4 regions of the Pseudoalteromonas sp. SG45-2 genome follow, and region 3 is predicted to be linked to each of the others. Evidence: predicted binding sites of a transcription regulator. Region 3 holds the regulator's gene; each other region holds the start of a gene.

Region 1 (4,689 bases), on a different contig from region 3:
GTGGCAAAGCGGCTATTAACTACGGTCAATATTCTGAAGGCGATGGCGAAACCATTAACCTTGATTTTAATAAAGGCTTTGCGCTAGGTGATGACGGTTATTTAAATACAACTATTAATTACCGTGACCGTGCACCGACTAACCGTGCCGGTTTACATGGCTCTTGTCAGTTTTATGGTTGTACAGAACTAAGTGACGGCACTTTACTTGCTGGTGATCCGCGTGAGCTGACAGCCGATCGTGATACCTTTAGAATTGGTGATGCTGATTCTCAGCAGTTTGGTTTAACAATTAATACCGGTTACGAGTTAGGTGATGGTGAGCTTTACGGCTTTATTACTTACTCAACACGCGAAAATGAGTCGGCTGCATTTTTCCGTCATAATGCAAATGCAGGCGGTAACCCAGTACTACAAGATAACGATGCGACGATTCCGCTAGGTTTCTTACCAAAAATCAACACAACTATCGATGATATCTCGTACAACTTTGGTTATAAAACTGAATTTGATAACGATGCAAGCCTTGATTTATCTTACACCTATGGTGAGAACAGCATTGATTACACTACAAGTGACACTATCAATGCCTCATACGCTAACTTTTTACGTTATGACCAAGGTTTAAGTGCAGCTGATATTCGTACAACTATTCCACGTGAAGCGTACGCTTACGGTATGGAATTATCACTGCAAACAATCAATATTGATTTTACGCAAAACTTTGATGATTATTCGTTAGCGATGGGTGCTGAAATACGTACTGATGAATACCGTATTTTAGAAGGTAATGAATATGCGTACCGCGATTACGACACATTAAATGGTGTAAGTATTTACAGCGGTTTAAGTGGCGGTGTTGGCTCTGAAGATGCATCGGGTGGTTCACAAGGTTTTGGTGGTTCATCACCTGCGTCTTCAGTGGATGAGTCACGTGATGTAATTTCATTTTACGTAGATGCAGAATCTTATGTAATTGAAGATGTGATTTTATCTGGAGCACTTCGCTACGATAACTACAAAGGTTTTGGCGATACAGTAAACTTTAAACTTGCTGGTAACTGGTCTATTACCGACGATATTTCATTACGTGGTGCATTAAGCTCAGGATTTAGAGCGCCTTCAATGCAGCAGCTTTACTTTAATAACGTAAGCACACAATTTGTTGTTGATACTAATGGGAATTTAGTTGCAGAAGAAGTTGGTACATTTAGAAATGATTCAACACTTGCGCAAAGTTTAGGTATTCCTAAACTTAAAGAAGAAAAATCACAAAACCGTAGTTTAGGTATTGTGTATAACGTTACCGATAATATTAATGTAACCGTTGATTACTACTCGATTGATATTGACGACCGTATTGTAATTAGTGATCGCTTAGGTAAAGGGTTATCTACAAGCCTTGATGCAGCACTAAATAGTGCAGGTGCTGGCGTAGGGCAGTTTTTCTTAAATGGTGCTGATACAGAAACACGTGGTGTTGATTTTGTAGCAACGTGGAACACTGAAGGTTTAGGCGGCACACTTGATTTTACACTTGCAGCTAACTTTACCAAAACAGATGTTGTATCGTTGTTCTCTCCTGCTGGCTCAAGCCTTGAGACAGTAAAAGTAGAAGATATATTCTCAGCTGAAGACATCTCTATTATAGAAGAGTGGCAACCAGAGGACCGTATTAACTTAAGTGCGCTTTATCAACGTGATGATTGGACTGTTAACCTCTCACTTAATCGTTTTGGTGAATACACAGTAGAAGATGGTGGTCGTCAAACGTATGGTGCAGAAATTTTAACTGACGTTAAAGTTAACTACTTCGTTACTGAAGACTTATCAGTAAATATTGGTGCAAATAACTTGTTCGATGTTTACCCAGATAAAAATGAAATAGGTAACTCTCGCTCAGGTACTATTGTAGATGCTAATGGTAATACCGTAATTAGCAGCTCAGGTGTGTTTGACTACTCACGTCGTTCGGCTCCGTTTGGTTTTAACGGTGCTTACTACTACGTAGGTGCAGAATACCGTTTTTAATTAATAACCTCCCTTTTGTTATTTAACTCAAAGGGCCGTAAGGCCCTTTTTTTGGTTTTAGCTTGGGCTGATTTTATTTAGAAATCAAACTTATTGGATAATCATCGTATTGCTTAATATTATTCATGACATTCATTAAAGTATTATGTGTACTGTTTTCGTCTGCGGTTATAAGTACCGAACTTATTTCATATTCAGCCGCGAACATAGCTAAATTAGTCGCAACTTGCTCTAAATCAATTAACCTCTCAGAAAAATATACTCCGTTACTTTCATCAATTTTAAATAAAGCATTTTTAACAGGCTTATCTATTTGAGGGCTGTCGAGTGGTCGGTTTAATTCAATAGCCACAGGTTTTACAAAAGATGTAGTTACAATAAAGAAAATTAGTAATATGAACACTATGTCTAACATCGGGGTCATATCTACATCAGCATTATTTTGTAGTTTGGTTAGTTTTTTCATATTGGACCTTATTTTTAATTAAATGCTGCGGCGCCACAGCAAGGTTTTAGGTACCTATTAACAAAATTAGCACAGCAAAAATAAAGCGTGGTTAAATAAATATTCTAATAACATTAAATATTTGTACTAATTATGTATTTAAAATGTGGCGAAATAAGGTGGTGTTTATACCGTTCTGCTTAAAAATGGGTCTATTTAGCATCGTTATAATGTAATTCAATTTGTTAAATTGCTTAAAAAACTATGTAGGTTGGTATTAGAGGTAATAAAAAACCCAGCTCGAGGCTGGGTTCTAGTTATGCGCTATGTAAGCTTAATGCTTTTGCATACGGCTCATTTCTGCATGGCAGCTTTGCATTGTTAATAATGTTTTAGCCAGTGCAGCTTCGCAGTCAGCTGGTTGCGGTTTATCCATTGCTGCTTTAATTTCTTCAAGGGTTTTATCTTCTACCTCTTCAAGCTCTTTTACATACGTGCTGTCGTTGTGTGAGGTGAAAGTAGTCAATAGGGCTGTGTACGCACGTCGTGCTTCAACTGCGAAAGATGAGCCATCTTCGCGTTCGCCTTTTTCATTAATTGCATATGGCTGCAAGCGCTCAACACTCACTTTTCGGGCATCTATCATACGCTGAAAAAGTGCACCAATAGCAGGGTCTTCAACTTTTTCCTGTGCTTTTTGATAAAAATCGATGCCGCTGTTCATAACTTGAATGATGTCAGTAATATGATTTACTTCTGATCCTTGATGGGTGTTCATAATGACCTCTTTAATTAAATGAATGTATAGTTCAATTTAATAAAAGCAATGTATGTTCCACGTTTCAATGGTTATGTAGTTATTTGATTTTATTGGTTTAATTTCATCTCAGCAGGGTGCTAAGTTAACAGGCAAAAAATTAACCTAGCAATTTTTACATTATATTGTGTAATAAAGTTATTTTAGCTCTTCAGCTACTTCAGCTACTTTTTGACGTAACCAAATGTGACTCGCATCGCGATGCAGCAGTGGGCTCCAAATCATATCAAGCTCAAAAGGAGGAATTGGAAATGGTGGCTCTAAAATTTTAAGCCCCGGATCATCTAAATATATATTTGCGGCTTTTGAAGGAAGGGTCGCAATCAAATTTTTCTCTTTAGCTAAATGAATTGCTACATGGTAGTTACGCGTAAAAGTGGCAATATTACGATGCTTACCAAAGTGAGCAAGTGCTTCGTCAACCCAGCCAAGTTTTTGAACATCTTTAGGGTCCATGCCTACACCTACACCAAAACCTGTTTTACTCACCCATATATGGCGCGCTTTTAAATAGCTGTCGAGGCTAAAGTTTTCAATTATAGGATTATCGGCTTTTACTAAGCAGCAAAAACTATCTTTCCAAATACGTTTATGATGAAAAGACTGCGGTAAGTTTTCAAAACGGTTGATTGCCATATCTACTTTACCGTTTTCTACATCATGAAAGGTGACATCACTTGGTGTGAGTATATCTAAAGTAGTATCGGGGGCTTCTTCGTGCAATTTACTTAAAAGCTTTGGTGCTAATGTACTTGCAGCGTAATCACTGGCCATTATTCTAAACACACGCTTACTTTGGCTTGCCTCAAATTCTCGATTAGGAGCTAGAGTTTCTTCAAGGGTCATTAAAATGCCACGAATAACGGGTTGTAACTCCAAAGCACGCTCGGTAGGTACCATACCATCGCTGGTACGAACTAAAATAGGGTCGTTAAATAAGTTACGAAGACGTTTAAGGCCATTACTCATTGCAGGTTGCGTTATACTCAATTGATTAGCAGCGCGTGTTACGTTGCATTCTCGCAGCAATGTATCGAGGTAAACGAGTAAATTTAAATCTATTTTGCTTATATTCATTGTGTGTGTCCTTTAGCGCTTACCAGTGGTGAATAAAGCGCTGTGCTGCCGGGTATGGGTAAATATGACTTACCTGACCATTTTTTATATTTTGTTGTGCCTGCTTCCAAAAGCTAACATCTATAAGCTCTGGGTGAGTGCTGAGTAAAAACTTTTTATACATAGGGTTTGGCATTACAAATGTACAAAGTTGCTCAGGAAATACGTCCTGTGGTGCAACAGAGTAACTTTGTTCATCCATTAAATAGTCGTCATAGCTCTTTGCTTTTGGTAATGTTCTAAAGTTCATATCGGTTAGATATTGAACTTCATCGTAATCG
Region 2 (4,689 bases), on a different contig from region 3:
CGCTATTGAGAGTCCTAACCCTGAGCCATCTTCTTTATTGGTGATCATAGGGTAGAACAGTGTTTCACGTACACTGGGATCAATACCTGGTCCGTTATCAGATATTTGGATCAACAAGGCTTTTTTAGGTGCTTTACCTGGGCGACGATGTTGATGATTAATGCGGGTTTTTATTGTTATTTCACCGCCATCTACAAGCGCCTGCTGAGCATTTCGAACAATGTTTAATACTACTTGCTGAATTTTACCTTGATCAATGTATACATCAGGAATGCTTGGGTCGTAATCCTTAACCAAGCTAATGTTAGAACAATTATCTAACGTACTTAGTCGTGCAACTGATTCAAGTGATTGATGTATATTGCCATACGATTTTTGCGGAAGCTGATTTGGCCCTAAAAGCCTATCTACTAATTCGCGTAATCGGTCAGCTTGCTCAATGATAAGTTCAGCACATTGGTCTCTTTCTTGTTGATCAACCTCATACTGCAATAACTGCGCCGCTCCGCGAATTCCACCTAAAGGATTTTTAATTTCGTGAGCTAAGCCTCTTATTAGATTTCGGGCTGCTTGGTATTGATGCATTTGATTAGACGCTTGGTCGTGCTTAATTTCGTCATCGGTTTGGCGCCACTCAAATAAAATATAAAGTGAGCCATCAAACTTAATTTGTCGTGTACTTACGGCTACTTTTGCATGGCGAGAATCGCTAAAAACCACGTCAGCTCTGTGCTGCTGGCAATCTACACCTTCAACTAATGAGTATTGTTCTATACGCTGCAAATCGATTGAATGGTAATTAAAAAGACTATCGAAAGGCTGATCTAATAGGCGCTTGTTACCAAGGCCAAGCAGTTCGCTAGTACTGGTATTGGCATAGACAACGGTGAAGTTTTTATCAAGCAACATGATAGCGGTTGTTTGATTTTGCCAAATAGCATCGAGTAGCTCAGGGCTAAAGTTTTTATTATTAATCATAGCTGCACCATTTTAGTGCGTGAATATTTACAAGCAAGTTATATAGTAAAATACACTGCTGCACGTTTAGTAATGCCCCAATTTAGTTACTTAGGTTTAGCCCTTTTCGGTGCATAAAAAATATGCAGGGCTCACTTATAGCAATAACTTGGTTTTTACTATTAAAAAGCTTTAATTGTAGTGTGTGCTCACCACGTTCTACATCTCTTATTGCAAAGGTTGAACTGTCACTGGCTGGGCCATGTGCTTTGCCATCAATAAAAAGTTGTATAGTAAAACCAGTTTCAAAGCGTGGTTTTATTCGGCTAGTAACATAAACAGTGCCGGTATTTTCACGAATAGTCTGGTTATGATCAGGTGAGGAAATGGCAATACTAAAGGCCGCTTGTTGGGGCTGGGGTTGCTCGTCAAAAATGTCAGTATTTGTTGCAGGCATATTAAGATCTTGGCTGGTAAGCTTTACCTCTTTAGCACCTTTATGAGGGGTGTCAGAGAACACTAATACGCCATTTTTATCTTTCCAAGCGTATATCTTTGTTTCACCAGCGTAACCATAATTGCTTAATCCTAAAGCAATTAATAGTAATAAAATCTTGTTGTTCACTCTGCAGCCCTGCATTTTTGTCGGTAACTTAACTTTAGTGGAGATTGATTAATTTTACCATTAAAAAAGCCCGCAAAGCGGGCTTGAGAACACACATATTTTATACAGCTAAATTAACAGCTGTAGTACATTTCAAACTCAACTGGGTGAGTTGTCATGTTAAGCTTTTCAACTTCTTTAGATTTAAGTTCGATGTAAGCATCGATTAAGTCGTCAGTGAATACACCACCTTGAGTTAAGAATTCACGGTCTGCGCTAAGTGCAGATAGTGCTTCGTCAAGTGATGCTGCAACAGTTGGGATTTCTGCTGCTTCTTCAGCTGGTAAGTCATATAAATCTTTATCCATAGCATCGCCAGGGTGGATCTTGTTTTTGATACCATCAAGGCCAGCCATAAGCATTGCTGAGAAAGCAAGGTATGGGTTAGCTGTTGGATCTGGGAAGCGTACTTCAATACGACGACCTTTTTCAGATGGAACCACTGGGATACGGATTGATGCAGAACGGTTACGTGCAGAGTATGCAAGCATAACTGGTGCTTCAAAACCTGGTACTAAACGTTTGTACGAGTTAGTAGAGGCGTTTGCAAAAGCGTTAATTGCTTTAGCATGCTTGATGATACCGCCAATGTAGTAAAGCGCATCTTCAGAAAGGCCGCCGTACTTATCACCAGCAAAAAGGTTTACACCATCTTTAGCAAGTGACTGGTGACAATGCATACCAGAACCGTTATCACCAACAACTGGCTTAGGCATAAACGTTGCTGTTTTACCGTATAAGTGAGCCATGTTATGGATAACATATTTCATTTCTTGGATTTCATCCGCTTTTAATACCATTGTATTAAAGCGAGTAGCAATCTCGTTTTGACCTGCTGTTGCAACTTCGTGGTGATGTGCTTCTACTACTTGACCCATTTCTTCTAGAACTAGACACGTAGCTGAACGCCAATCTTGGAAGTCATCAACAGGAGCAACTGGGAAGTAACCGCCTTTAATACCTGGACGGTGACCTGTGTTGCCATCTGCATATTCTTTATCTGAGTTCCAAGCAGCTTGCTTAGAATCAATTTTGTACATAGAACCAGACATATCTGATTTGTATTTAACGTCGTCAAATACGAAAAACTCTGGCTCAGGGCCAAATAAAACTGTATCTGCAATACCTGTAGAGCGCATGTAATCTTCAGCACGCTTAGCAACAGAACGCGGGTCGCGCTCATAACCTTGAAGCGTTGAAGGCTCTACTACGTCACAACGTACGATTAATGTTGATTCTTCAGTGAAAGGGTCTAGTTTGATTGATTCAGCAACTGGCATTAATACCATGTCTGATTCGTTTATGCCTTTCCAGCCTGCAATTGAAGAACCGTCAAACATTTTACCGTCTTCAAAAAAGTCTTCATCAACTTGGTGATGAGGAATAGATACATGTTGTTCTTTACCCTTAGTGTCAGTAAAGCGTAAATCAATGAACTTGACGTCATTTTCTTTAATAAAATCTAAAACCGATTGTGACATGTGTCCTCCAACTATTGGGTTTTGTTATTGCTGCATAATTGCTTTGGGATTTACTAAGCTGATTTTGTGCCATTTTTATAACTAGCTGTTTATAAATTAAAAAAATATCGTTGCATCAAAATGGAATGTACAAACGCACTATATTGGTGCGTAAATTTTCCTTTTTGGTGCAAAATTTACAGGGCACAATTTGCTGCTAATTTAATCGCTCGGAAATAGCATAACCTAAATGCAAAAGAGTACCAAAAAGATCAGCAAAATAGCCAAAAAGGCTGTTTTTCAAAAAAAATTTGAAATTTAATTCATATAATTGTCATATATAAAACAGATACTTAGTAAAAGTATTGAGAAAGTTTTGAAATTTATATTGGATAAACTTTCATCCATGTCATTAATGAGGGATAATATGCGCCCTTTTAAATCCTATGCTGGGACATCTCGCGAAAGCGTGGATGAGTGCGTAGATCTTGCAGGATCAATGAGAATTTAATTTCTCTGAGTAAATATATGAGCATCGAACAGTTAAGAAATATAGCGATTATCGCGCACGTTGACCATGGTAAAACAACACTGGTTGACAAACTACTTGAGCAATCAGGTACATTAGAAACACGCGGCGGTAACGAAGAGCGCGTGATGGACTCAAACGACATTGAGAAAGAACGTGGTATTACCATTTTGGCTAAAAACACAGCCATTTCTTGGAATGACTACCATATCAATATCGTAGATACCCCGGGACACGCCGATTTCGGTGGTGAAGTTGAACGCGTACTTTCGATGGCTGACTCAGTATTATTACTTGTTGATGCTCAAGAAGGTCCAATGCCGCAAACGCGTTTCGTTACGCAAAAAGCATTCGCGCAAGGCTTAAAGCCAATCGTCGTTATCAATAAAATTGATAAGCCAGGCGCTCGTCCAGATTGGGTTATGGATCAAATCTTTGATTTATTCGACAACCTTGGCGCGACTGACGAACAGTTAGACTTTAAAGTAATCTACGCTTCAGCAATCAACGGTTGGGCAACACTAGATTTAGACGAACCATCAGACAACATGGAACCTATGTTCAAGATGATCGTTGAAGAAGTATCACCACCGGATGCAGATCCTGAAGGTGACTTCCAAATGCAAATTTCTCAACTAGATTACAACTCTTATGTTGGTGTAGTTGGTATTGGTCGTATTAAACGTGGTTCTGTTGCTCCTAACCAACAAGTTACTATTATCAGTGCTGATGGCACTACACGTAATGGTAAAATTGGTGCAGTACAAAGCTACCTAGGTCTTGAGCGTATCGAAACTGATAGAGCTTACGCTGGTAACATCGTAACTGTAACAGGTATTGGTGAGCTTAAGATTTCTGACACAGTTTGTTTCCCAGGAAACGTTGAAGCATTACCACCACTAAGTGTTGATGAGCCAACTGTAACAATGACATTCTCTGTAAATAACTCACCTTTCTGTGGTAAAGAAGGTAAGTTTGTAACGTCACGTAATATCCGTGAGCGTTTAGACAAAGAATTAGTACACAACGTAGCACTTCGCGTTGAAGATACTGCAAGCCCAGATAGCTTCCGTGTTTCT
Region 3 (4,689 bases):
CTGGTAACTCACCACGCAGTCTAATATAACGAAGTACAACATCGAGTGTTACATCAGGGCGAATGGTCACCGTATCGGTGTTCATTAGCGCACCTGCTGAACGCTCTTGATATGACAGTGCTTGCGTGGCACGTTCACGGTCTTGAATGTCCATCGCGCTAACAACGTCTTTATAGACGGTATCTGGCAGGCTACGTAATACTTCACCTAAGTCATCGTGGCCCATGTCTTCAGTTGCGGCGGCAATGTGCTTAGGTTCCATTTGGGCAATAATGCCTAAACGAACATCTTCAGATAATTCTTCAAGAACATCACCCTGCACATCAGGATCGACCAATTGCCAAAGCAGTCGGCGAATTTTATGCGGTGATGATTCTAATAATAATGCGGTATCACAAGGAGCCGTTTTTGCGAGCATGCGCCTAACTTGAACAAATTGACCACTATTGAGTGACTTCGTCACCTGCTTTAGTTGCTGTAGTGGATAATCTTGTTCAAAAGCTTCTGGCATTGGCGTCCTTTATAAATTGTTATATTACTTTATGGGGGGAGGTGAGTTAACTGGCGTTACTAACCTATTTATTTTATATATCTGTTTTAATTGAAGCACTAGTAATGCGAATATTGTTTTTATAAAACAGATTATTCTTGTTCATTAAAGCGTTGTGCTATTAATTCTCCAACAGCGTGTAAAGCTTGCTCAGAATCAGGGCCTTTACAAACAACTTTAACTTCTTTTCCTTGGCTACTTTCAAGTAACATTAATGCAAGTACGCTATCGCCTGCTGCTTCTTTGTCATCTTGGAATAATGTGATTGTCGCATCAAATTGTACTGCTAATTGCGCAAGCACAGTAGCTGCTCTGGCGTGTAAGCCTAATTTGTTTTTTATTAAAAAGGTATCTTCACAATGCATAACTTACTCTACCTAAGCTGAACAGGTGATTATTCAGCTATATTATTTTTCTTGCTCGCGATGGCGAATTTTTACATTGGGATGTGTCATTGCAAAACTTTCACCGATAGTTTGCGCTAAATACACAGAGCGATGTTGCCCGCCTGTACACCCAATAGCAATGGTTAAATAACTGCGGTTATTTCGTTCTAAATGCGGTAACCACGTTTGTACAAATGTTTGAATTTGCCATGTGAATTTTTGCACTATGCTGTGATTAGCTAAATAGTCTTTAACCGGTTGATCTAACCCATTTAAAGGCTTCAACTCTGGTTCCCAGTGTGGATTTGGTAAAAAGCGTGCATCAAATACGTAGTCTGCTTCTTTTGGTATACCGTGTTTAAAGCCAAATGATTCAAATGTGACAATCAGTTGCTTATCTTTTTTACCTAAAATCTTTTCACGAATAGATTCAGCGAGTTGATGAACACTTAAATCAGTCGTATCTATCATAAAGTCGGCGCGAGTGGTTAATACATCAAGTAATTCTTTTTCTTTTTTGATGGCTAAATCAAGGGGCAACGAGTCTATTGATAGTGGGTGTAATCTGCGTGTTTCAGAAAAACGTTTGATCAATGTCTGATCGTCGCTATCTAAATAAAATAACGTAGGGTTTGCAAAGCCTGGTAAGTATTCAAGAATATCGTTAAATTCATCTTGTTCTTTAGGGATGTTGCGCACATCAATGCTAACAGCAATTTTATCGTAGCTATCAGATACACTGCGAACTAATGAAGGAAGTAGGTTTACTGGAATATTATCTACGCAATAATAACCTAAATCTTCTACAACGCGCAAAGCAACCGACTTTCCAGAACCAGAACGGCCGCTTATGATAATTAACTCCATTTAACACCCTTTATAAAACTATGATTGATCGACAATAACTTGGTAAAGCTCAGTATCAGATTTTGCACTGCGTAACTGTTTACAAAAATCTTTGTTGTTTAGTTTATCAGCAATGGTTGCTAGAGTCTTTAAGTGCTGCTGGTTATCGCCATCTGGTACGATGAGTGCGACAAAAATATCAACAGGGCGATTATCGATTGCATCAAAGTTTATTGGAGTTTCGCTAACGAGCACTAAAGCCAAAGGCTCTTCTGCACCGCTCATTCTTCCATGAGGAATAGCAATGCCACGCCCTATACCTGTACTACCTAATTTCTCTCTGCTCATTAAAGCATTAAGAATATCTTGTTGCGGTAAATACGGAAGTTTGTCGTGAGCAAGTTCGCTAATGAACTCTAAAATTCTTTTTTTGCTATTAAAAAGGACCGCAGCTTTGCTGCAGTCCTGGCATATAAGTGAACTTAATTTCATCATATTAGTGTCGAGCAAGCTTCTCTTTGTGTTTGATTACTTGGCGATCGAGCTTGTCGATCAACGAGTCAATAGCGGCATACATATCTTGATGTTCTGTAGAGGCAAATAGCTCAGCACCGCTTACGTGTATTGTGGCTTCTGCTTTTTGATTTAATTTTTCTACATCGAGAATGACATGAACATTATTAATATGATCAGAGTGTCTTTCAAGCTTCGCAAATTTAGTATTAATATAGTCTCTTAGTGAATCGGTTAATTCTACGTGACGACCAGTTAAGTTTAGTTGCATAAGCATTACCCTCTTAGTTTAGCGTCTTAAATCAGACTTTTACGCTGATTTGACGGTGGAATAGCAAGAGATTCGCGGTATTTTGCGATTGTACGTCTCGCTACTTTAATTCCTTGCTCAGCCAATATATCCGCTATTTTGCTATCACTCAATGGTTTTGCTGAGTTTTCTGCTGCGATTAATTTTCGGATAAGCGCACGTATTGCTGTAGATGAACATTCACCACCGTTTTCAGTACTTACATGGCTTGAGAAAAAATATTTAAGCTCAAATATACCACGGGGTGTATGCATGTACTTTTGAGTAGTTACGCGAGAAATTGTCGATTCGTGCATTTCTACCATTTCAGCAACATCATTTAAAACCATTGGTTTCATGGCTTCAGGGCCATGTTCAAAAAAGCCTTGTTGTTGCTTAACAATACAATTAGTAACTTTTAATAGCGTGTCGTTTCTACTTTCTAAGCTTTTAATAAACCATTTAGCTTCTTGTAAATGTGAGCGAATAAACTGGCTGTCGCCACTTGATTTTACAGTGCGAGACATTGCTGCGTATTGGCTATTAACACGAATTTTAGGCATGCTATCTGGGTTTAATTCGACAACCCAGCGGCCTTTAATTTTTTTAACTGACACATCAGGAATAACATACTCAGATTCTTCCCTTACAATAGTATCTGCAGGTTTTGGGTTGAGAGTATGTATTAGTGTCATTACTTCTTTAAGCTCTTCTTCTTTGAGCTTAGTTTTTTTCATTAATGTACGATAGTCGCGAGCTGCTAATAGATCAATATGCTCGGTTAAAATCATTTTCGTTTCATTAATATAAGGTGTTTCTTTATCAAATTGATTAAGCTGAATACACAAACACTCTTGTAAACTACGTGCAGCAATACCAACAGGATCAAACAGTTGGATGCGTTTTAATACCGCTTCAATTTCATCAAGTTCGACTTCGTTATCATCTTCGTTTTCTTGATTAAAGCTTTCTAAAATCTCTTCGCAGCTTAGTGTTAAAATACCTGAATCATCGACAGCTTCTACAATAGCAATAGCAATAGCTTCGTCTGTAGGGCTAAATGGCGTTAGTTGTAATTGCCACATTAAATACTCATGGAGCGTTTCAGTAGAGGCGCCTTGGTATATTGATTCGTCTTCAGGCATTGGACCTGATGAGGCTGCAGGAGCGGCACTCATGTACTCATCCCAACTGACATCCATAGCCATGTCGTCACTTAGCGTGTCTTTTGCAAGTGCTTCACCAGTATCTTGTTCGTATTCGCTCGGAGCATCATCAGCAGATGCGCTAACAGTTATGTCATCGGTATCAGCTTTTTGCTCGTTTTTACCAGCAGCGTCTTCGGAATAGTCTGCCTCTTCAACCTCTAATAGTGGATTACTGTCGAGAGCTTCTTGTATTTCTTGCTGGAGATCCAATGTACTGAGTTGCAACAAACGAATAGCTTGTTGCAACTGTGGAGTCATTGTAAGTTGCTGGCCCATGCGCAGCTGTAGTGATTGCCTCATGTATCTCTAACAATCCTTTTATGTTGTTATAATTAATACTAGCAGATGCTTAAAGACATGGCGTAAATGTTACAGCCTAAATTGCTCGCCTAAGTAAACATCGCGTACTGTTTTATCATTTAATACGTGTTCTGGAGTACCTGATGCAATCAGCTCCCCATGAGAAACAATGTAGGCTTTTTCACAAACATCAAGGGTCTCTCTTACGTTATGGTCGGTAATTAATACACCAATCCCACGATTTTTAAGATGTTCTATTATTTTCTTTATATCTAATACCGAAATAGGGTCAACACCGGCAAACGGTTCATCCAGTAATATAAATTTAGGATCTGCTGCCAGCGCTCGTGCTATTTCTACACGACGACGTTCTCCCCCCGATAATGCCATACCTTGGCTATCACGAATGTGTTGTATGCTAAATTCATCTAATAAGTTATTGAGCGTGTCTTCTCTGGCTTGTTTATTTAGTTCTTTGCGCGTTTCTAAAATGGCCATTAAGTTTTGATAAACAGTCAGCTTTCTAAAAATCGATGACTCTTGTGGTAAGTAGCCTATGCCTAATCTAGCACGACTATGCATAGGTAAAAGAGTAAT
Region 4 (4,689 bases), on a different contig from region 3:
TTGACACAATTAGGGCTATAAATGCGCCTACAGCGAGTGTGATGATTATTGCTTTTTTCATTTTATCTATCCGTGAATTAAGTAATGTGGAGCTAGTATCTACCTCCACTTAAGAGTTAACTTGCTGCAATGATTGCCCAAATACCAAAAATAATAATTGAAGGAAGAGCAGAGAATAGGAGTGCTTTGTTAGTTGAAAAATTAGTCCAGCATTTTAAGCCGATCATTCCCAGCGCAATGCTCCAAAAGCTAAATAAATTTATTGATTCTAATAAGCTATAAAAAGGATGGCCAATTTCAAGTCCTATTATTAATTGGTTAATAGATGCGTAGCTAAATACGGCTTGTTGAGATATTTGATCTGTACTTGCACTTAGTACAAGAGCAATTGTTCCTAGGCTTGAAATAACAACTGGCATCATTGTCCAGGTAGCGAATCCATACCAAGCTCCGTAGCTATGTTCTGATTCAGGATCTTGTTTAGCCACAAGCATATAATAAAGTGCCATTAATGCATTCATGATAGCCAGAGCAATTACGCCGCCAAACAAACCAAACCATATTTGGCCTTCTGCATTTTGCTCTATACTTTGGCGAATCATTTTTTGCTCGCCAATCGTCGCATCAATAGTTGATGCTGCTACTTGCTCATTAATCAAAAACTGCATATCAACAGTGGAATAAAAAATATAAATACTCGCCATTGAAACTAAAGACATGACTATAAAAGCAAGCCATGACCAACCTTTGGCGTGTTCAACACCATTGAAAGCTTTACTAGGACTTATATAAATATCGAGTAGGGCGCTAAACGCGTTAGGTGATTTCATTATTATTCCTTTATACCTATTTTATGGCTAGGCAGTTATAAATGCCCAGTGACTAGGTAATAGAATAAAGGAAAATGTATGTATTGTTTTCATTCAATTGTAACGTTTTGTTAACAGGTGTGAGGGGTCTTGTTCAAAAACGAGAAAAGGGCCAAAAGGCCCTTCGTGTCGCAGCAAGTAACACATTCTTTCTTATAAATTAAAGTCTACAGAATAAGCAACGTAAGCTTTAATATCTGAGTCATCCATATCTGTATCAGATAAACCAAAAGTGAAACCATCTTTCGAAATTGATACACCGTAATCTAAGATATTATCATCGCCAATAAAGTCACCAGAGTAGTGGCCTAAGTGAAGTGCCATTTCAGTGCCGTTACTGCCAATAGCAAAACCGTAGTCAGCTGTCAGGTAAAGTGAATCACCAAAGTCTGTACCATCACCACTTGCAGCTGATGTTGCAAGTACTGAAGCACCAAATGTAAAGCCTTCAACACTGATGCTACCGTAAATTTCAGAGAAATCTGCGTCAGCTTCAGAAGCTGCATCTGGGTAAGCGTAATAAATATAGCCAACATCATAGCTAACGCTTTCGTTAATGTCGCCACCAAAGCCTGCATATAAATCAAGCTCATAGGTCATTTCATCTGCCCACGATGCATTTGAAGCCCAAGTACCTGCATAAAAGCCCGATTCATTAGCGTAATCAATACCGCCTGAAATAGCTGCATCGCCCCCAGTTTGCTCTTGACCACGCCATAAGTAGTTTGATGTTGCCGCTGCGTTTGCTGTTACTTCAGCATGTACGGCTGTTGACGTTAAAGATGTTGCGCCCATTAATGCTATAGCACTTATAGCGATGGTTTTTTTTAGTTTTAGCATGTCCATTTCCCGTTATATGATTTTTGCTCGCCAAGGTTTTTATTATGTATTCGGAACCTTTAGGCTGACGGCTTTTTATTGTTTAACTAACGAGATAATTGCACTGTATGTGCCAGCTTCATTATTTTTTATTAAAAATTATTTTTATACATTAAAAACATGAGCTTGTATTTTATAGATTGAGAAGAGAGATGGTATGTAGGAAGATGTTGCGCACACTGCTGGTGCATAAATTAACCTAGCCGCACCATAAAAGTACGGCTAAATTAGAAGTTTTTAGCCAAATATAGTGCGCATAAGGCTAATTGTTTCGTTTACACTACGACCTTTTTGAACTTCACTCACAATTGAATCGCGCTTACTGCGAATGTGCTCAGGAATATCGTCAGCAGCAAGTGCGCGGTCTACTAAAATTTCTGCAGACTCTTTACCTCTACGCTGAGTTTTACCTGTCGTAGTTGTAGTTCGTTTAGGCTTACTTAACAGTTTGATGTAGTTAGAGTTATCTGGTGTTTTTGCATCAGCATAGTGAAAGAAACATGGGATTAGTGCTTTAATAGCAACTAATTGTTCTTCTAACTCATTACTAGGTTTAGCCATTTTGTACCATGACATAGCTTGAATACCTTTTACAATATCTTGCCAGTAACGCTCAAAATCACTATTTTTTAGTTTAGAAACACCAAGGGCACCGCATAATGCATCTAATCGATTGTTTGTGATCGGAGTAAATATATCAGGGCGACGCATTGCAAGTAGTCGTGTTGCAGGCGCAAGTGTTGGTTTTTCATTATTGTCGGTGAATATTTTTGAATAAGCAGCAACAAATTGTTGATATTCGTATTGAGTAATGTCACCTTCAAGTGGAATATTTACTAGTGCATCGTCAAAGGCACCTGGTAAATCGCTAAGCATTTGATGAAAGCTCTTCGCACTTTTTGTTGATGCAAACCATTCAACGTCAAAGTTATATGTGCTTGGATCAAGTGATGCCATGTGCTTACCGCTAAACGCAAGTAAATCTTCAGGAATCATATCTTTAAGAGATTGTTCACGAATGCTCTTAATGTAGTCTACTAAGCGAAGCTGTTCATCAAGAGCAATAACGTCTTTGTGTTGTTCTACAAATACACTTACTACAGGCCACGGAGCAATACGTAAAGTTTTAACCTGTAAAAAGCTGATAGCTGAAATAAGCTGATCGTGTAGCTTCTTAAGTACTGGTAATTGCTGCGGCTCTAGTAAGTCGTAGTTCATACGATCTCTGCTTGCACTTAGCAATTCGTAACACCAAGGTAAAAAATCATCAGGGTGGTTTTCTACTTTCACGGCCATAAGGTTAAGGCTTAATTCTGAAGATTGCTTCAGAATGTTCTGATAGATTTGATTTTCTTGTTCGCCTAGCGTCATTTTTGACGGTGAAATTAGCAGTTTTTTCATGCCTTGTAGAATCTCCGGTTTAGATATATATTTTTTTGCTGGTCTATTTTAGCGCAATTACGCTAATAACAACAGCGCTGTCCTCCATACGTTGTAATTGAAGTAGCTAAATCGGTGTTTTTGCTAATAGAATGAGACTAACGCTTTAACATGTATTAATCATTTTTATCTAGTACAAAGAGACTTTCAACTGAGGTATTAAAATGCTTTGCTATTTTTAGAGCAATTATTACCGAAGGGGTAAATCGTGCCGTTTCTACTGTACTAATAGTCTTACGTGAAACCGCAATTAGATCAGCCAAGTCTTGTTGAGAAAGGCCTGCTTCTTTGCGGTATTTTGCAATTTTATTTTGCACTTTTGCTCCTAATCTTTGCTTTGCCAAAGAATTGATACGCCGTATATTAAACTCATTACAGCAAGGTAAAATGTAGCCATCATGCTGTGAGATACTTCTAAAGCAAGAGTATCGGAGAGTAAGTACACGCCACCCATACTAAAAAGTAAGCCAAGCACGACATGTTTATAGGCAATAGTGTCGATGGTATTTAAATACTCATCTTTATATGTAAGGTGGTATTTCATTCTCCATGTAAACCCGCCTCTGATCACAAACATAAAGAATGAACCTAAAAAAGCAGCAGTTCCTAAAAACAATAGTGGGGCTGATGTTTGATTAAGCATTGGGTAAACACTAATGATTAATAAAGTGACCCCCATGAATAATGAAAACCATGCATTTTGGCCCATAAATTTTTCTTCACTTTTAATATCGTAATTAGACATAGCTCATTTCCTTTTAAAATTTTTACAATATGTAACCTGTAGGTATCAATGCAACCTTAAGGTTTCATTGGGTCAATATTTATTTGTAACCTAAAGGTATCAAAATGTTTCAGGGGCGATTCAGGATGGGAATGTAATATCTAATAAAAAGCTTTTTTATCAGAACGACAATGATTTTAAGGCTAACACTCGCTATGATAAGAACATTATTTGCACGTTTGAAAGGACGATCATGAAAACCTTACTTAAAATTGTAGGTGTAATACTTTTACTATGTATAGCACTAATTGTTGCCGCACCGTTTTTAATCCCTACTGATACTATTTTTAACAAAGTTTCAGAACAGGTAGAACAAACAACTGGGCGCACTCTTACTATTAAAGGTGATAAAACACTTAGCGTATTCCCTGCATTAAAGTTAGAACTTAACGACGTGCATTTTGCAAATATGGAATCAGGTTCGCGCGCCGATATGGCGAGTATGAAACAGCTTGCTGTACACATACCTTGGTTTTCATTATTTGGTGGTGAGTTTAAATTAGATAAGTTTGTTATAAACGAACCAAATATCCTATTAGAAACCGACAAAAATGGTAAAGCCAATTGGCAGTTGTTTGATGCAGTTGCAGAGCAACCAAAAGAGCAGAGCCAATCAGGTGAAGCGATAAAGCTTCCAGATAACTTTGATATTGAGTTAGGTGAGGTTGCTATTTATGGCGGCACATTTACTTATCTAGATGGTCAAACAGGTGCCAA

Evidence for each region. The regulator sigma-54, encoded in region 3, starts transcription at its own class of promoters, with help from an activator protein. The targets are predictions, from matches to a motif close to GTTGGCACGNNNNTNGNNT.
Region 1: a site for sigma-54 is predicted at 3,297-3,315, ahead of H5116_RS11350 (PA2169 family four-helix-bundle protein). Genes of this name have one in related genera too.
Region 2: a site for sigma-54 is predicted at 3,158-3,176, ahead of glnA (glutamate--ammonia ligase). Genes of this name have one in related genera too.
Region 4: a site for sigma-54 is predicted at 1,808-1,826, ahead of H5116_RS15220 (TorF family putative porin). Genes of this name have one in related genera too.

Annotation. Positions count from the first base shown of each region.
Region 1 is NZ_JACJEO010000013.1:128,285-132,973, forward strand. It holds gene H5116_RS11340 (TonB-dependent siderophore receptor) at 1-2,030, shown strand, start outside; gene H5116_RS11345 (biopolymer transporter ExbD) at 2,104-2,496, opposite strand; gene H5116_RS11350 (PA2169 family four-helix-bundle protein) at 2,810-3,253, opposite strand; gene H5116_RS11355 (LysR family transcriptional regulator) at 3,431-4,369, opposite strand; gene aceK (bifunctional isocitrate dehydrogenase kinase/phosphatase) at 4,389-4,689, opposite strand, start outside.
Region 2 is NZ_JACJEO010000011.1:108,789-113,477, reverse strand. It holds gene glnL (nitrogen regulation protein NR(II)) at 1-978, opposite strand, end outside; gene H5116_RS10020 (DUF4124 domain-containing protein) at 1,061-1,582, opposite strand; gene glnA (glutamate--ammonia ligase) at 1,696-3,102, opposite strand; gene typA (translational GTPase TypA) at 3,610-4,689, shown strand, end outside.
Region 3 is NZ_JACJEO010000006.1:62,499-67,187, forward strand. It holds gene mgtE (magnesium transporter) at 1-511, opposite strand, end outside; gene H5116_RS05615 (HPr family phosphocarrier protein) at 643-915, opposite strand; gene rapZ (RNase adapter RapZ) at 958-1,803, opposite strand; gene ptsN (PTS IIA-like nitrogen regulatory protein PtsN) at 1,822-2,274, opposite strand; gene hpf (ribosome hibernation promoting factor) at 2,279-2,566, opposite strand; gene H5116_RS05635 (RNA polymerase factor sigma-54) at 2,593-4,092, opposite strand; gene lptB (LPS export ABC transporter ATP-binding protein) at 4,162-4,689, opposite strand, start outside.
Region 4 is NZ_JACJEO010000021.1:11,065-15,753, reverse strand. It holds gene H5116_RS15230 (efflux RND transporter periplasmic adaptor subunit) at 1-61, opposite strand, end outside; gene H5116_RS15225 (YIP1 family protein) at 117-830, opposite strand; gene H5116_RS15220 (TorF family putative porin) at 1,023-1,709, opposite strand; gene H5116_RS15215 (hypothetical protein) at 1,986-3,149, opposite strand; gene H5116_RS15210 (helix-turn-helix transcriptional regulator) at 3,305-3,505, opposite strand; gene H5116_RS15205 (hypothetical protein) at 3,514-3,933, opposite strand; gene H5116_RS15200 (AsmA family protein) at 4,166-4,689, shown strand, end outside.